One region of the Halomonas sp. HG01 genome, then DNA from elsewhere that is predicted to be linked to it. Evidence: predicted binding sites of a transcription regulator. Region 1 holds the regulator's gene; the other holds the start of a gene.
What was found. Region 1 encodes PhoB, which activates phosphate uptake and scavenging genes when phosphate is short. Its sites were predicted from a motif close to TGTCATANNNNTGTCANA; they were not measured.
Positions count from the first base shown of each region.

Region 2: a site for PhoB is predicted at 3,847-3,864, ahead of UN84_RS10885 (PstS family phosphate ABC transporter substrate-binding protein). Genes of this name have one in related genera too.

Region 1 is NZ_CP022134.1:3,429,786-3,437,160, forward strand. It holds gene UN84_RS16275 (FAD-dependent oxidoreductase) at 1-850, opposite strand, end outside; gene UN84_RS16280 (chorismate--pyruvate lyase family protein) at 988-1,464, shown strand; gene ubiA (4-hydroxybenzoate octaprenyltransferase) at 1,518-2,411, shown strand; gene phoB (phosphate regulon transcriptional regulator PhoB) at 2,536-3,225, shown strand; gene phoR (phosphate regulon sensor histidine kinase PhoR) at 3,227-4,540, shown strand; gene cysZ (sulfate transporter CysZ) at 4,625-5,365, opposite strand; gene phoU (phosphate signaling complex protein PhoU) at 5,449-6,177, opposite strand; gene pstB (phosphate ABC transporter ATP-binding protein PstB) at 6,202-7,014, opposite strand; gene pstA (phosphate ABC transporter permease PstA) at 7,043-7,375, opposite strand, start outside.
Region 2 is NZ_CP022134.1:2,301,847-2,309,221, forward strand. It holds gene pstB (phosphate ABC transporter ATP-binding protein PstB) at 1-122, opposite strand, end outside; gene pstA (phosphate ABC transporter permease PstA) at 216-1,382, opposite strand; gene pstC (phosphate ABC transporter permease subunit PstC) at 1,401-2,657, opposite strand; gene UN84_RS10885 (PstS family phosphate ABC transporter substrate-binding protein) at 2,772-3,785, opposite strand; gene UN84_RS10890 (Bcr/CflA family multidrug efflux MFS transporter) at 3,954-5,138, opposite strand; gene tal (transaldolase) at 5,269-6,207, shown strand; gene UN84_RS10900 (STAS domain-containing protein) at 6,346-6,855, opposite strand; gene UN84_RS10905 (PP2C family protein-serine/threonine phosphatase) at 6,842-7,375, opposite strand, start outside.

The sequences.
Region 1 (7,375 bases):
CGCAGGCCACGTCGCCCAGCGCATGGATGCCGGGCGCCGAGGTCGCCAGATGGCGGTCGACGAGAATCCCGGCCGGCCCCACAGCAAGCCCGGCCGCCTCGGCCAGCGCGGTGCGGGGCCGCAGGCCGGTGGCCACCAGCACCAGGTCGGCCTCGAGGGCGGTGCCGTCGTCCAGGCCCAGCGCCACCCGCTCGCCCTCGGGCGAAAGCAGGTCGACCATGCGCCCGGTGTGCAGGGCGATGCCGGCCTCGACGAAGGCCTCGCCCAGCGCCCGCCCCAGCGGCTCGGGCAGCAGCCGCGGCAGCGGCGCCGACTCCGGGGCGATCAGCTCGACCGCATGACCGCCGGCGGCCAGGTCGTTGGCGAACTCGCAGCCCACCAGGCCGATGCCGACCACGGCGACCCGCGCCGGGCGATCGAGCGCCGCCAGGGCGGCGTGGAAGGCACGGTAGTCGTCGAGATCGTTGACGGTATGGACCCGGCCGGCCAGCGCCTCGGGAATGGCGAAGGGCGGCGCCGGGGCCGCGCCGGTGGCCAGCACCAGCTCGCCCCAGGGCAGCCGCTCGGCGCCGAGGGTCAGGGTGCGCGCGGCCGGGTCGATGGCCTCGACCCGGGTGTGCGTGCGCATCGTCACACCGAGCTGGTCGGCCGCCTCAAGCGCGCTGCGCGAGGCCAGGCGATCCGGCGGCAGGCGCTTGGCGAAGCCGGTGGAGAGCAGCGGCTTGGAGTAGTCCTCGCCGCCGTCGGCGGTGATCAGGGTGATGGGGCGCTCGGACTGCCGGGTCCGGACCTGGCGCGCCAGGCCCAGCCCGGCCATGCCGGAGCCGATGATGGTCAGGGGTGCGCTCATGGGGCTCCTCGCTGCAGGGGCGCGACGGCCCGACATGGTACACTAGCCGCCCTTTGCATTGGACGCGGAGTAGCGCAGTGAATCACGGTCCGGCCCTCGCTCCCCGATGGCGCCCCCTGGCGGCGGCCCGCCCCGCCATGAGCCCGGCCTGGTGGCGTTGGGTCGCCTCACGGGACTCGCTGACCCGTCGGCTGATCGAGGCCGGCGCGCCGCGCCGCTTCCGGGTCAGGCTGCTCGACCAGCGCCTGGGCCGGCCGCGGCGCGACGAGGCCCTGGCACTGGGCATGGCGCCGGGCCGCCTGGCCTGGCGGCGCGAGGTCGCGCTGTGCCTCGACGACCGGCCCTGGGTGATGGCGCGCTCGGTGGCCCCGCTTCACGGCCTCCTTGGCCAGCGGCTGGCGGGCCTCGGCGAGCGCTCGCTGGGTCACTGGCTGTTCCGCCAGCCCGGCCTCGAGCGCGGCCCCATCGAGGTCAGCGCCGACCCGGCCCCCTTCCACGACGCTCCCGGCCCCTGGGGCCGACGCTCGGTGCTGCGCCACGGCCGCTTCGCGGTGCTGGTCCAGGAGTTCTTCCTCGACGACATGGCGGATGACCTGGCCCTGCCGGCGCGATAGGCTCCCAGGCATCGCCCGAAAACCGTGTCGTCCGATTCAACCGAGAGACCCACATGGAACGTTCCCTGATGCGCCCCAAGGGGCTGGACCGGCTGCCCGACTTCCTGCAACTGACCCGCCTCGACCGCCCCATCGGCACCTGGCTGCTGATGTGGCCGACGCTGTGGGCGCTGTGGACGGCGGCCGAGGGCGTTCCCGAGCGCCGGCTGCTGCTGATCTTCGTCGCCGGGGTCTACCTGATGCGGGCCGCGGGCTGCGTGGTCAACGACTACGCCGACCGCCACTTCGACGGCCACGTGAAGCGGACGAAGTCGCGTCCGCTGGCCACCGGACGCATCGGCGAAGGCGAGGCCAAGGCGCTGTTCGCCGGCCTGGTGCTGGCGGCCTTCGTGCTGGTGTGTTTCACCAACGCCTTCACCGTGATGCTGTCGGTGGGCGGCGTGATCCTGGCCTTCGTCTACCCCTTCATGAAGCGCTACACCCACCTGCCCCAGGTGGTGCTGGGGGCGGCCTTCTCGTGGGCCATTCCCATGGCCTTCGGCGCGGTGCTCGGCCAGGTGCCGCTGGAGGCCTGGCTGCTGTTCGCCGCCAACGTGCTGTGGACCGTGGCCTACGACACCGAGTACGCCATGGTCGACCGCGACGACGACCTGCGCATCGGCATCAAGTCCACCGCGGTGCTGTTCGGCCGTGCCGACCGGCTGATCATCGGCCTTTTGCAGCTGGCCACGCTGGCCCTGCTGGCCTGGGCCGGCGAACGCCTCGGCCTGGGCGGCTTCTTCTGGGTCGGCCTGGCCGCGATGGCCGCCACCTTCGTCCACCAGCAGCGGCTGATCCGCCATCGCGATCGCGATCGCTGCTTCCAGGCCTTCCTCAACAACCATTGGTCGGGGCTGCTGGCGTTCGCCGGCATCGCGCTGTCGCTGTGGCCGGCCGCCGGCGGGTGATGCCGGACGGGGTCGAACGACGGGGCTAAGCGGGGGCGACAGGCGGTGACTGTCACGGTATTGTCACAAGGACATGCTGTCATCGTCACCAATATGTCACTGATCTCGACCATGAGGCCCCGGGATGACCGCCAAGACCGTACTGATCGTCGATGATGAAGCGCCCATCCGCGAGATGATCGCCGTGGCGCTGGAGATGGCCGACTATCGCGTCCTCGAGGCGGACAATGCCCAGAGCGCCCACGCCATGGTCGTCGATCACCAGCCCGACCTGGTGCTGCTGGACTGGATGATGCCCGGCACCAGCGGCGTCGAGCTCGCCCGCCGCCTGAAGCGCGAGGAAGGCACCTCGGAACTGCCGATCATCATGCTCACCGCCAAGGGCGAAGAGGACAACAAGATCCAGGGCCTCGAATCCGGGGCCGACGACTACATCACCAAGCCCTTCTCGCCCCGCGAGCTGGTGGCGCGCCTCAAGGCGGTGCTGCGCCGCGCCACGCCGCGCGGCGTCGAGGAGCCGGTGCAGGTCGAGGGCCTGATGCTCGACCCGGTCAGCCACCGGGTCAGCATCGACGGCCAGTCGCTGGAGATCGGCCCCACCGAGTACCGCCTGCTGCAGTTCTTCATGACCCACCAGGAGCGCGCCTATACCCGCGGCCAGCTGCTCGATCAGGTCTGGGGCGGCAACGTCTACGTCGAGGAGCGCACCGTGGACGTGCACATCCGCCGCCTGCGCAAGGCGCTGGGCGAGCCGCACCAGCAGCTGATCCAGACCGTGCGCGGGACCGGCTACCGCTTCTCCGCCAAGGGCTGACGTGGGCCGGCTGTGGCGACGCGAATGGTGGCGGCTGGGTGCCCTGGTGGGCGCCGGCGCCCTGGTCGGCTGGCCCTTCGGCTTCAGCGGCACCGGCATCGCCGTGGGGCTCGCCCTCTATCTCTTCTACCAGCTGCGCCAGCTGCACGCCCTGCAGGAATGGCTGACCCATCATCCCCATGACGAGCCGCCCTCGGCCTCCGGCCTGTGGGGCGAGCTGTTCGATCGCCTCTACCGCTACCAGAAGGGCCAGCGCCTCACCCAGCGCCGGCTGCGCGACACCCTGAGCCGTATCCAGGAGTCCTCGGAGGCGATGCGCGACAGCGTGGTGATGCTCGACCGCCACGGCGACATGGAGTGGTGGAACAGCGCCGCCGAACGCATGCTGGGCCTCAAGCCGGCCCTGGACCGCGGCCAGCACATCACCAACCTGATGCGCGACCCAAGCTTCGTCGACTACTTCCACGCCCGGGACTATCGCGAGCCGCTGACGCTGTGCTCGCCGATCGACGAGAACCTCATCCTGCAGTTCCAGATCACCCTCTACGGCGACGACGAGCGCCTGGTGATGGCCCGCGACATCACCCGCCTGCACCGCCTGGAGCAGATGCGCCGCGACTTCGTGGCCAACGTGTCCCACGAGCTGCGCACCCCGCTCACCGTGCTGGCGGGCTACCTCGAGACCTACGGCGACATGGCCGAGATGCTGCCCGAGCGCCTGGGCCGAGGCATCGGCCAGATGCAGAGCCAGACCAAGCGCATGCAGAACCTGGTCAACGACCTGCTGCTGCTGTCGCGGCTGGAGAACGACCAGGGCGGCCACGACGACATCCGCATCGACCCCACCAGCCTGCTCGAGGCCGTGCGGCGCGACGCCGAGGCGCTGTCCGAGGGCCACCACCAGCTGGAGGTGGCGGTCGAGGAGCCCCGCGGCCTGCTCGGCTCGGAGAAGGAGCTGCACAGCACCGTTTCCAACCTGGCCTTCAATGCCGTGCGCTATGCCGGCGAGGGCAGCCGCATCGTGCTGCGCTGGCGCCCCTGGGGCGACGGCGCCTGCCTGGAGGTGGAGGACGACGGCGAGGGCATCGATCCGCTGCACATCCCGCGCCTGACCGAGCGCTTCTACCGGGTCGACAAGGGCCGCAGCACCGCCACCGGCGGCACCGGCCTGGGGCTGGCCATCGTCAAGCACGTGCTGCTGCGCCACGACGCCCAGCTGGAGATCGACTCCCGGCTCGGCGAGGGCGCCACCTTCCGCTGCATCTTCCCCACCGCCCGCCTCACCGACGCCGCGCCAGCTTCGCGGCGCGCTTGATCCCGTCCCCGGACGCCACTCCGCCCGACGCAGGCCGGGCGGAGGGATGTCACGTGATCACGACGCCTGCCCGGGGCGCGGGCATCAACGCCTCGCCGGGGCGGCATCGGGCGTCAGCGCCCGGTAGTGGTCTTCCCACATCAGCACCGCGCCGGCCACGGCACCGGGCAGCAGGAACAGGTTGGCCAGCGGCAGCCAGGTGATCAGCATCACCCAGCCGCCGTAGGTGAGCGTCGGCCAGCGGCGCGCGGCCAGCCGGCGGCGCATGTCGGCGAAGGTCACCTTGTTGTTGTCCATGGGATAGTCGAGGTAGGTGACCGCCATCATCCAGGCCGAGAACAGCAGCCACAGCAGCGGGGCGACCAGGTTGATCACCGGGATCCAGCCGATCACGAACAGCAGCGCCATGCGCGGCAGGATGTAGCCCAGCTTGACCAGTTCACGGCCCAGGGCATCGATGGCGGTGCGTGCCAGGCCACGGTCGTCCAACGGCGGCCGGCCGGTCACCTCGCGCTCGACCTTCTCGGCCAGCAGGCCGTAGAAGGGCGCGGCGATCAGCTGGGTCACCAGGGTGAAGCTGAAGAACACGATCAGCCCCAGGCTGAGCACGAACAGCGGCCAGATCAGCCACGACAGCCAGTCGAGCCAGCCCGGCACCATGGCCATCCAGCCGTCGAGCCAGCCGCCGAAGTGGGTCAGCACGTAGCTCAGCATGGCGGCGTAGACCACCAGGTTGGCCAGTATCGGCAGGAACACGTAGCGGCGCAGGCCGGGGGTGTAGACCAGGCGGGTTCCCCGGGACAGCGCCGAGAAGGCATCCAGCATCGGTATCGTTTCCTCCATCGCAACGACGGCGGCCGTCGCCAGGGGCGACGGCCGCTTCTTTGACGGTAGCGGTCGAGCGGGGTTCAGCCCTCGTCGCCGCGCACCTCGTCGTCGAGATCATCCGGGGCCGTGTGGCGGATGTCGAGCCCCTTGACCAGATAGACCACGTATTCGGCCAGGTTGTTGGAGTGATCGCCGATCCGCTCCAGGGCACGCAGGATCCACATGATGCCGAGTACCGGGGATATCGCCCGGGCGTCTTCCATCATGAAGGTCATCAGCGAGCGCATGGCGCTCTTGTACTCGTTGTCGACCTGCTCGTCCTCCTGGACCACCTTGAGCGCCATCTCGGTGTCGAAGCGGGCAAAGGCGGTCAGGGCGTCGCGCATCATCTTGCGCACGTGCTCGCTGATCACGCGTACCTCGACGAAGCCGCGGCTGCCGTTCTGGCTCTCGACCAGCTCCAGGGCGTTGCGGGCGATCTTGCTGGCCTCGTCGCCGATGCGCTCCAGGTCGGAGGCGGCGCGGATCACCGCCAGCACCAGGCGCAGGTCGGAGGCCGCCGGCTGACGGCGGGCCAGGATCTGGGTGCACTCGTCGTCGATCTTGATCTGCATGTCGTTGACGGCGCGATCGTTGTCGACCACTCGCTCGGCCAGGGCGGAATCGCTGTCGAGCAGGGCACGGACGGCGTCCTGTACCTGCTTCTCGACCAGACCGCCCATGGCCATCAGGTGGGTCTTGAGCTCCTCGAGCTCATGATTGAACTGCCGCGAGATGTGCTGGCTGTGGATATCGCTGGTGATGTCCATGAGACTCTCCTGAGGGCGCTGGCGTCAGGCCATGCGTCCGGTAATGTAGTTCTCGGTGCGCGCGAGGCGCGGATTGGTGAACAGGGTATCGGTGGGGGCGTACTCCACCAGTTCGCCGCCCTGCAGGAAGGCGGTGTAATCCGAGACCCGTGCCGCCTGCTGCATGTTGTGGGTGACCAGCACCAGGGTCAGGCTCGACTTCAGGTTGCGGATCAGCTCCTCGACCTTGAGCGTCGAGATCGGGTCCAGGGCCGAGGCCGGCTCGTCGAGCAGCAGCACCTCGGGCTCCACCGCCAGGGTCCGGGCGATCACCAGGCGCTGCTGCTGGCCGCCGGACAGCGCCCAGGCCGAGGCCTGGAGGCGATCCTTGACCTCTTCCCACAGCGCCGCCGAGCGCAGTGACCACTCGACGATGTCGTCGATACGCCGCTTGCGCAGCCCGCCCTGCAGCCGCAGCCCGAACGCCACGTTGTCGTAGATCGACATCGGGAAGGGGTTCGGCGCCTGGAACACCATGCCGACCCGCCGGCGCAGCTCGGCCACCGCCACCTCGGGGGCATGGATCTCCTGGCCCTCGAGCCGAATCTCGCCCTCCCGCCGCACGTCCTCGTTGAGGTCGTGCAGGCGGTTGAGGGCGCGCAGCAGGGTCGACTTGCCGCAGCCCGAGGGCCCGATGAAGGCGGTGACCCGATGACGCGGCACCCGCAGGCTGAGGTCGCGCAGCGCCGGCTTGTCGCCGTAGCGCAGCCCGAAGCCCGAGATCTCCAGGCAGGAGGCCTCGGGCGCGAAATCGATGAAGGCTCCGTGCCGCGGAGCCGGGTCCTGCTTGACCGGCATTACATACCCCTTGGCACCACGGCCGGCCTCAGAGACGCGAGAGGCTACCGTGGCGTGATCTCAGATGATGGCGCAGAAATATTGCAGTCAGGTTAAGCACCAGGATCACCAGTACCAGCAGCAGCGCCGTGGCATAGACCAGCGGCATTGCCGCCTGGACATCGTTGCTGTGGAAGGCGGTATCGAAGATGTGATAGCCCAGATGCATGAACTTCCTTTCAAGGTGAAGGAAGGGGAAGTCGCCGTCCAGCGGCACCTGGGGCGCGAGCTTGGCCACGCCGACCAGCATCAAGGGGGCCACCTCGCCGGCCGCCCGGGCCACCGCCAGGATCATCCCGGTGAGCATCGCCGGGGTGGCCAT
Region 2 (7,375 bases), 1.1 Mb from region 1:
GTGACGTTCTTCTGGAAGACGTCAACGTTGATGTTCTTGAGCGCCTGGGTCTCCCCGTACCAGAGGTTGAGGTCGCGCACCCGCACGCTCAGCTCGTGATTGGCGTTCTCGTTGCGTACCACCGGCTCGCCGGCACTGTGTCCGCTCATGGGGCCCATCTTCCGCTCGGAAATTTGAATGTTCATCTTGGCATATCCTGTGTCTGGCCGCGGGATTTACCAGCGACGTTCGAATTTCTTGCGCAGCACCACCGCGGTGGCGTTGAGCGTGATCAGTACGGCCAGCAGCACCAGGATGCCCCCGGAGGTCTTCTCGATGAAGGCACGATCCGGCTCACCCGCCCAGGTGAAGATCTGCGCCGGCAGCACCGTGGCCGCCTCGGTAAAGGACGAGGTGACGTCGGGAATGAAGGCCACCATCCCGACGATGATCAGCGGCGCGGTCTCGCCCATGGCCTGGGCCAGGCCGATGATCGAGCCCGTCATGATGCCCGGCAGGGCCAGCGGCAGCACGTGGTCGCGTACCACCTGCCAGCGCGAGCAGCCCACCCCGAAGGCGGCGTGGCGGATGGAATCCGGCACGCTGCGCAGCGCGGTGCGGGTGGCGATGATGATCACCGGCAGGGTCATCAGCGCCAGCGTCAGGCCACCGACCACCGGCGAGGACCGCGGCACGCCGAAGAAGTTGATGAAGATCGCCAGACCCAGCAGACCGAACAGGATCGAGGGGATCGCCGCCAGGTTGTTGATGTTGATCTCGATCAGCTGGGTGACGCGGTTGTCCGGGGCGAACTCCTCGAGATACACCGCGGTCATCACGCCGATCGGGAAGGACACCGCCAGCGTCACCAGCAGGGTCAGCACCGTGCCCATGGCGGCCGAGGCGATGCCGGCGAGCTCCGGCATCTTGGAGTCACCGTTGGAGAAGAAAGTGGTGTTGAAGCGCAGCTCGGCGCGCCCCTCGTCCTGCAGCCGGTCCACCACCTCCTGCTCGCTGGCGCTCAGCCGGCTGTGATGGCCCTTGAGGTACTGGTCCACCTGGCCGTCGGCCAGCACCCACTCCATGCGGGTGGTGCCGAGCAGCTCGGGATTGTCGTCCATGCGACCGGGGATCAGACGCAGGTAACCGCGGCTGACCAGCGGGCGCACATCCTCCTGGACGGCGGCCAGCGGCAGCTGGGAGGCCCGCTCGCTGTAGTCGACCTCGACCTGGACCTGCGCCTGCTGAAAGGCCGGCAGCCCCTTGATCATCATGTCGGTGAAGAACAGCACCAGGAACAGCCCGGCCAGGCCCAGGGCACCCATGGAGATCCACTTCAGGCGCGCGGACTTGCGGTGACGACGCCGGAGCTGGGCGCTGATCTCGTCGAAGGATTGGCTCATCGGATAGGCTCCAAGGCGTTAGAGGTTGTTGATCCGGTACTTCTCGCGGAACCGGCGAATCATGATCACCGAGACCAGATTCAGCGACAGGGTCACCACGAACAGCACCAGGCCCAGGGCGAAGGCCGACAGCGTCTCGGCGCTGGCGAACTCCTGGTCACCGGTCAGGGCGGCGACGATGCGGACCGTCACCGTGGTCATGTCCTCGAACGGATTGGCCGTGAGGTTGGGGCGCATGCCGGCGGCCATGACCACGATCATGGTCTCGCCCAGCGCCCGGGATACCGCCAGCAGCGAGGCGGAGATGATGCCCGGCAGTGCCGCCGGCACCACCACATCGCGAATGGTCTCGCCCTTGGTCATGCCCAGCGCCAGCGAGCCCTGGCGCATGCTGTCCGGCACCGAGTTGATGACGTCGTCGGACAGTGAGGAGATGAAGGGGATGATCATGATGCCCATCACCACCCCGGGCGCCAGGGCGTTGTTGAAGGAGGCATCGATACCGAAGAAGCCGGCCACGCTGACGATGAGCGGCGCCACGGTGATGGCGGCGAAGAAGCCGTAGACCACGGTGGGGATGCCGGCCAGGACCTCGAGCACCGGCTTGGCCAGGGTACGCACGCGCTGGGGAGCGAACTCGGCCATGTAGATCGCCGACAGCAGGCCCACCGGGATCGCCACCAGCATGGCGATGGCGGTGATCATGAAGGTGCCGGCAAACAGCGGGATGGAACCGAACTGGGCGGCGCTGGCTCCCTCTTCGGCGCGGCCGGCGGCCTCGAGGAAGCTCGCACCCGGGTTCCAGGTAGTACCGGTGATGAAGTCCCAGAAACTCTGCATCTGGAAGAAGCGGATGGCCTCTCCCACGATGGAAATCAGGATCCCGAAGGTGGTGAAGATCGAGATCAAGGCGGCGCCGGCCAGGAAGAAGCGGATGACGCTCTCGATGGCCTTACGCGCGTGAAAGTCCGGACGCACCATGGCGATGCCCATGGCCAGACCGGCACAGCCGACGACCAGGCTGGCAGCCAGCAGGTAGAGCGTGGGAATCTCGGCGCCCAGCAGCAGCATGGCGAAGGCTCCCACCACGCCCACGGCGATGGCCGGGCCGGCGGTGGACAGCACGCTGAACCAGGCGTACTGGTCGGGCTGGGCATGCATGGACGTGCCGGCGGCGCGCACCCTGGCGGCCTTGGCTCGTCCCAGGAAGAAGGCTATCAGACCCAGCACCAGCAGGGTGCCGCAGAACAGAGCGAGGATTTGATTGGTCTGCATAGTTGTCTCTCGGCGGAATGGATCCGCGGAGCCGGCAAGGCCGGCGACCCGTCGGAACGTGCGCCGGCCGGCAGCCCCTGGCTGCCGGCCGGTACAGGGCTGAGATCCGGCCTCTTACTTGAGGTCGGCCAGCTCGAGCGCCTCATGGTTCTCGACGGCGCTGCGAGCCTCGGCGCGCATGTCTTCCGGCGCCGGGATCAGGCCGATGCCCTTGAGATAGCCCAGATCACCGATCATCTGCTCGCTCATGAACATGTTGGCGTACTCGTTCATGGCCGGGACCTCGTCGGCGTGCTGGTTCTTCACGTAGAAGAAAAGCGAGCGGGACACCGGGTACTCGCCGCTGCCGATGGCGTCCGGGGTCGGCGCCACGCCGTCGATGTGGGAGCCCATCACGCTGTCGGCGTTTTCCTCGAGGAAGGAGTAGCCGAAGATGCCGAAGGCGGCGGTGTTCTCGGTCAGGCGCTGGACGATCAGGTTGTCGTTCTCGCCGGCATCGATGTAGGCGCCGTCGGCGCGGATGTCGGTGTAACCCTCACCGCCGTAGGCCTCCATCTCCTCGGAGACGGCTTCCATCACCAGCTCCTCGAAGGCATCGCGGGTACCGGAAGTGGTGGGCGGACCGTAGACGGCGATGTCGCGCTCCGGCAGCGAGGCGTCGATGTCGCTCCACTGGGTGTAGGGATTGTCGACCAGCTCGCCATCGACCGGCACCTGAGCGGCCAGGGCCAGGAACAGCTGTTCGCGGCTGACGTTCATCTCGTCGTTCTGAGCGGACTGGGCGAAGGCGATGCCGTCATAGCCGACGAAGGCCTCGGTGATGTCGGTCACACCGTTCTCGGCGCAGCGCTCGAACTCGGAGGGCTTCATGCGACGCGAGGCGTTGGTGATGTCCGGGGTGCCTTCGCCGACACCGTTACAGAACAGGCGCAGACCGCCGCCGGAACCAGTGGACTCGATGACCGGCGTCGGGTAGTCGGTGGTGGCACCGAACTCCTCGGCCACGTAGCTGGCGAACGGGTAGACGGTGCTGGAACCAACGATGCGCACCTGATCGCGGGCCTGGGCGACACCGACGACGCCCATGACGGCGGCAGCGATGGCGGTGGTCTTGAGGATGCGGTTCATGGAGAGAGCTCCTGTTCGGGGAAGTGATCATCCTTTCGCGACACACAAGATGCCCCACGAAAATGACAGCTTCATGACAAGCGAGCTCGGATGCCGACATCGGCGTCGGCGGAGGGTGACACCGGCCCCGCAGGCGGGGCCGGTCGTCGGAGCGGGCAGGAACGGGACTCAGTGGAGGGCGGCGCGACCGGCCAGCGCGCGCAGGGCCAGGTTGCCGATCAGCGACACCGTGAGCATGGTCAGCACCATGGGCCAGGCGCTGTCGACCTCGAAGGCGCTGACCACCACCCCGGCCAGGGCGCCACAGGTGAACTGGATGCAGCCCAGCAGCGCCGTGGCGGTAGCGCTCATATGACTGAAGTGCTCGAGCATCGAGGCCATGGCATTGGGCGTGATCAGCCCGACCATGCCCATGAACAGCATGATCAGCGGCACCACCGTGGCCAGCGAATCCAGCCCGGTGGCCACCAGCATCACCAGGGACAGCGCCACGCACAACTGTACGCCGAGCCCCAGGCGCATGTTCTGCTGGGGCGTGCGATGACGCAGCAGGCGGATGTTGATGCGGTTGGAAAAGGCCATGACCACCACGTTGGCGCCGAACACCACCGGATAGATCGCCGGCGAGACCCCATAGTGAGTCATGTAGAGGAACGGCGAGGCGGTGATGAAGGCGAACATGCCCGAGAAGGTCGAGGCCACCGACAGCACGTAGCCCATGGCCTCACGGTGGCGCAGCACGCTCCCGTAGTTGCGCAGCACCTGACCGGCCGAGGCGATCGGCGCATCGACCGGCCGGGTCTCCGGCAGCCGGGTGCCCATCAGCCACAGCAGAAAGGCGGCATAGGCCGCCAGGAAGGCGAAGATCAGCCACCAGTCGGCCAGGTAGAACAGGCCACTGCCCACCGCCGGCGCCACCAGCGGCGCCAGCATCAGGATCATGGCCATGGTCGACATCACCTTGGCCGCCTCGCGCCCGCTGAAGCAGTCGCGCACGATGGCCGCGGAATTGACCACGCAGGCGCCGCCGCCCAGGGCCTGGACGAAGCGCCAGGTCAGCAGCTCGCCGAGGCTCTCGACCCGCATGATCATCAGGCTGGCCAGCAGGAAGATCACCAGGCCGACCAGCAGCACCGGGCGGCGCCCCAGGCGATCGGACAGCGGCCCGCCGAACAGCTGGCCGAAGGCAAAGCCGAACAGGAACAGGCTGATCGACAGTTCGGTGTGATGGACGCTCGCCCCCACTGCCTCGGCCAGTGCCGGCATCGCCGGCAGATAGGCGTCGATGGCGAAGGGCGCCAGGGCGGTATTGGTGGCCACCAGCAGGGCCACACGTCGAGCGCTTAGGGTCAAGCGACCTCCTAGAAGCATGCCAAAAGGACGCTAATGATAACGCACCTCACTGGCCGATGCTGGACGCGCCTGTTTTCCCTTTCCCGCGCTTGTTAGAGTGAAGGTTCGACACACGGAGGACTCAGGACCCATGGCAGACGACCTGCTGACGCAACTCAAAGGCATGACCACGGTGGTCGCCGACACCGGCGACATCGAGGCGATCCGCCGCTTCCAGCCCACCGATGCGACCACCAACCCCTCGCTGATCCTTCAGGCCGCCCAGCAGGAGGGCCGCCGCGCCCGGTTGGCCGAGATCGCCCGCCAGGCCACCGATATCGACGATGCCCTCGACGCCGTGGCAGTCGACATCGGCAGCGAGATCAGCGCCCTGGTGCCCGGCTACGTGTCCACCGAAGTCAGCGCGCGACTCTCCTTCGACACCCAGGCCTCGCTGGACCGGGCCCGCTCGCTGATCGACCGTTACCAGCGTCACGGTGTCGACCCGTCGCGGATCCTGATCAAGCTCGCCGCCACCTGGGAGGGCATCAATGCCGCCCAGATACTGGAGCGAGAAGGCATCCACACCAACCTGACGCTGATGTTCAACTTCGACCAGGCCCGCGCCTGTGCCGATGCCGGCGTGACCCTGATCTCCCCTTTCGTCGGCCGCATCCTCGACTGGCACAAGACCCAGCAGCCGGACGCCGACTTCAGCGGCGACCGCGACCCGGGCGTGCAGTCGGTCAAGCGCATCTACGAACACTTCAAGGGCCACGGCTACGAGACCATCGTGATGGGCGCCAGCTTCCGCAACAGCGGCGAGATCACCGCGCTGGCCGGCTGCGACCGCCTGACCATCTCGCCGGCCCTGCTCGAAGAGCTGGAACAGAGCCAGGGCACGCTGACGCGCTGCCTCACCCCGCTGGACGCCGAGACCCGCACCCCGGAGCCCCAGAACGAGGCCGACTTCCGCTGGGCACTGAACGAGGACGCCATGGCCACCGAGAAGCTGGCCGAGGGCATCCGCAAGTTCATGGCCGACCAGCGCAAGCTGGAGACGCTGCTGGGCGAGCTGCGCCAGGGCTGATCGCCGGCCGGCGTCGTGCCGGCAGCCCTCGCAACGCGAAGGGGGAGGCGTCGTTCGGCGCCTCCCCCTTCTTCATTCCGGCCTTCCTTCATTCCGGCCAGGCGCGGCGTTTCTGGCCCCATACCATGCCCGCTTGGCTCAGGCGCCCGGCGTCTCGTCCTTGTGATCCTCGAGCATCTCCACCAGCGGCTGGAACTGCTCGCGGTTGTGCTCGTTCATGTGCATCAGGATACGATGCGCCTCGAGGATGCGCTGACGCATGCCCTCCTCGTCGGCCGGCACCTCGGGCAGGTCGCGCAGCTCATGGGGCTCGGTGATCGGCGACTCCACCAGGGTGAAGTAGTGAGCGAATCCCATGACGTCGAGCATGCGCCGCACGTCCGGGTTGTCGACGACGATGGTCGGCGGCTGCTTCAGGCGCCCCTGCAGCGCCATGGCCACCTTGGCCAGGAACCCCAGGGCCGTGGAGTCGACGTTGGTGGCCTCACGCAGGTCCACCATCACCGCCTCCAGCCCCGGCGTCTCGGCCAGCTGCTGCGCCTGGGTGTCGAGCGTGGCGCAGAGCGTCAGGCGGACGTCACCGCACAGCTTGAGCACGAACACGCCGGAGTCGAACGCCGCCTTGAGGCGGCCTTCATGCATCATCATTGCCAAATCCGCTCAACATCATGATCGTCAGGTCGTCGGGAAGCTCGTCCCGGCCGGAGGCATCGTCTTCACCGTCAGCCTCGGCGATGTCGTCGCCCAGGGCAAGCCCCCGACGAAGGTCCAGGATCGTCTCGCTGCCTTCGGCCCGTGCCCTCAGCACCTCCAGTCGCGCCTCCAGGGTCTCCCCGGGCAGGCATTCCAGGATGCCGTCGGAACATAGCCAGAGCCGGAAGTCCGCCGGCAGCGCGCAACCCAGCCGAGGATACTCGACGTCGGGGAACAGCCCGACGGGCATGCCCTCGCCTTCCAGATAGTGCGCCCGGCCCTCGGCCATCAGCATCGGCATCGGCAGCTGCGCGCCGAGCGAATAGTGAAGATAGCCCCGCTCCCGGTCAATGACGCCGACGAACAGGGTCGCGTGCTTGCCGATGCCGGTATCGAGCAGCTCGCGGTTCAGCCCCGCCAGCCAGCGCGGCGCCAGCTCCTCGGGGTGCCGGCCGTCCCACTCCTGCTGCCAGCG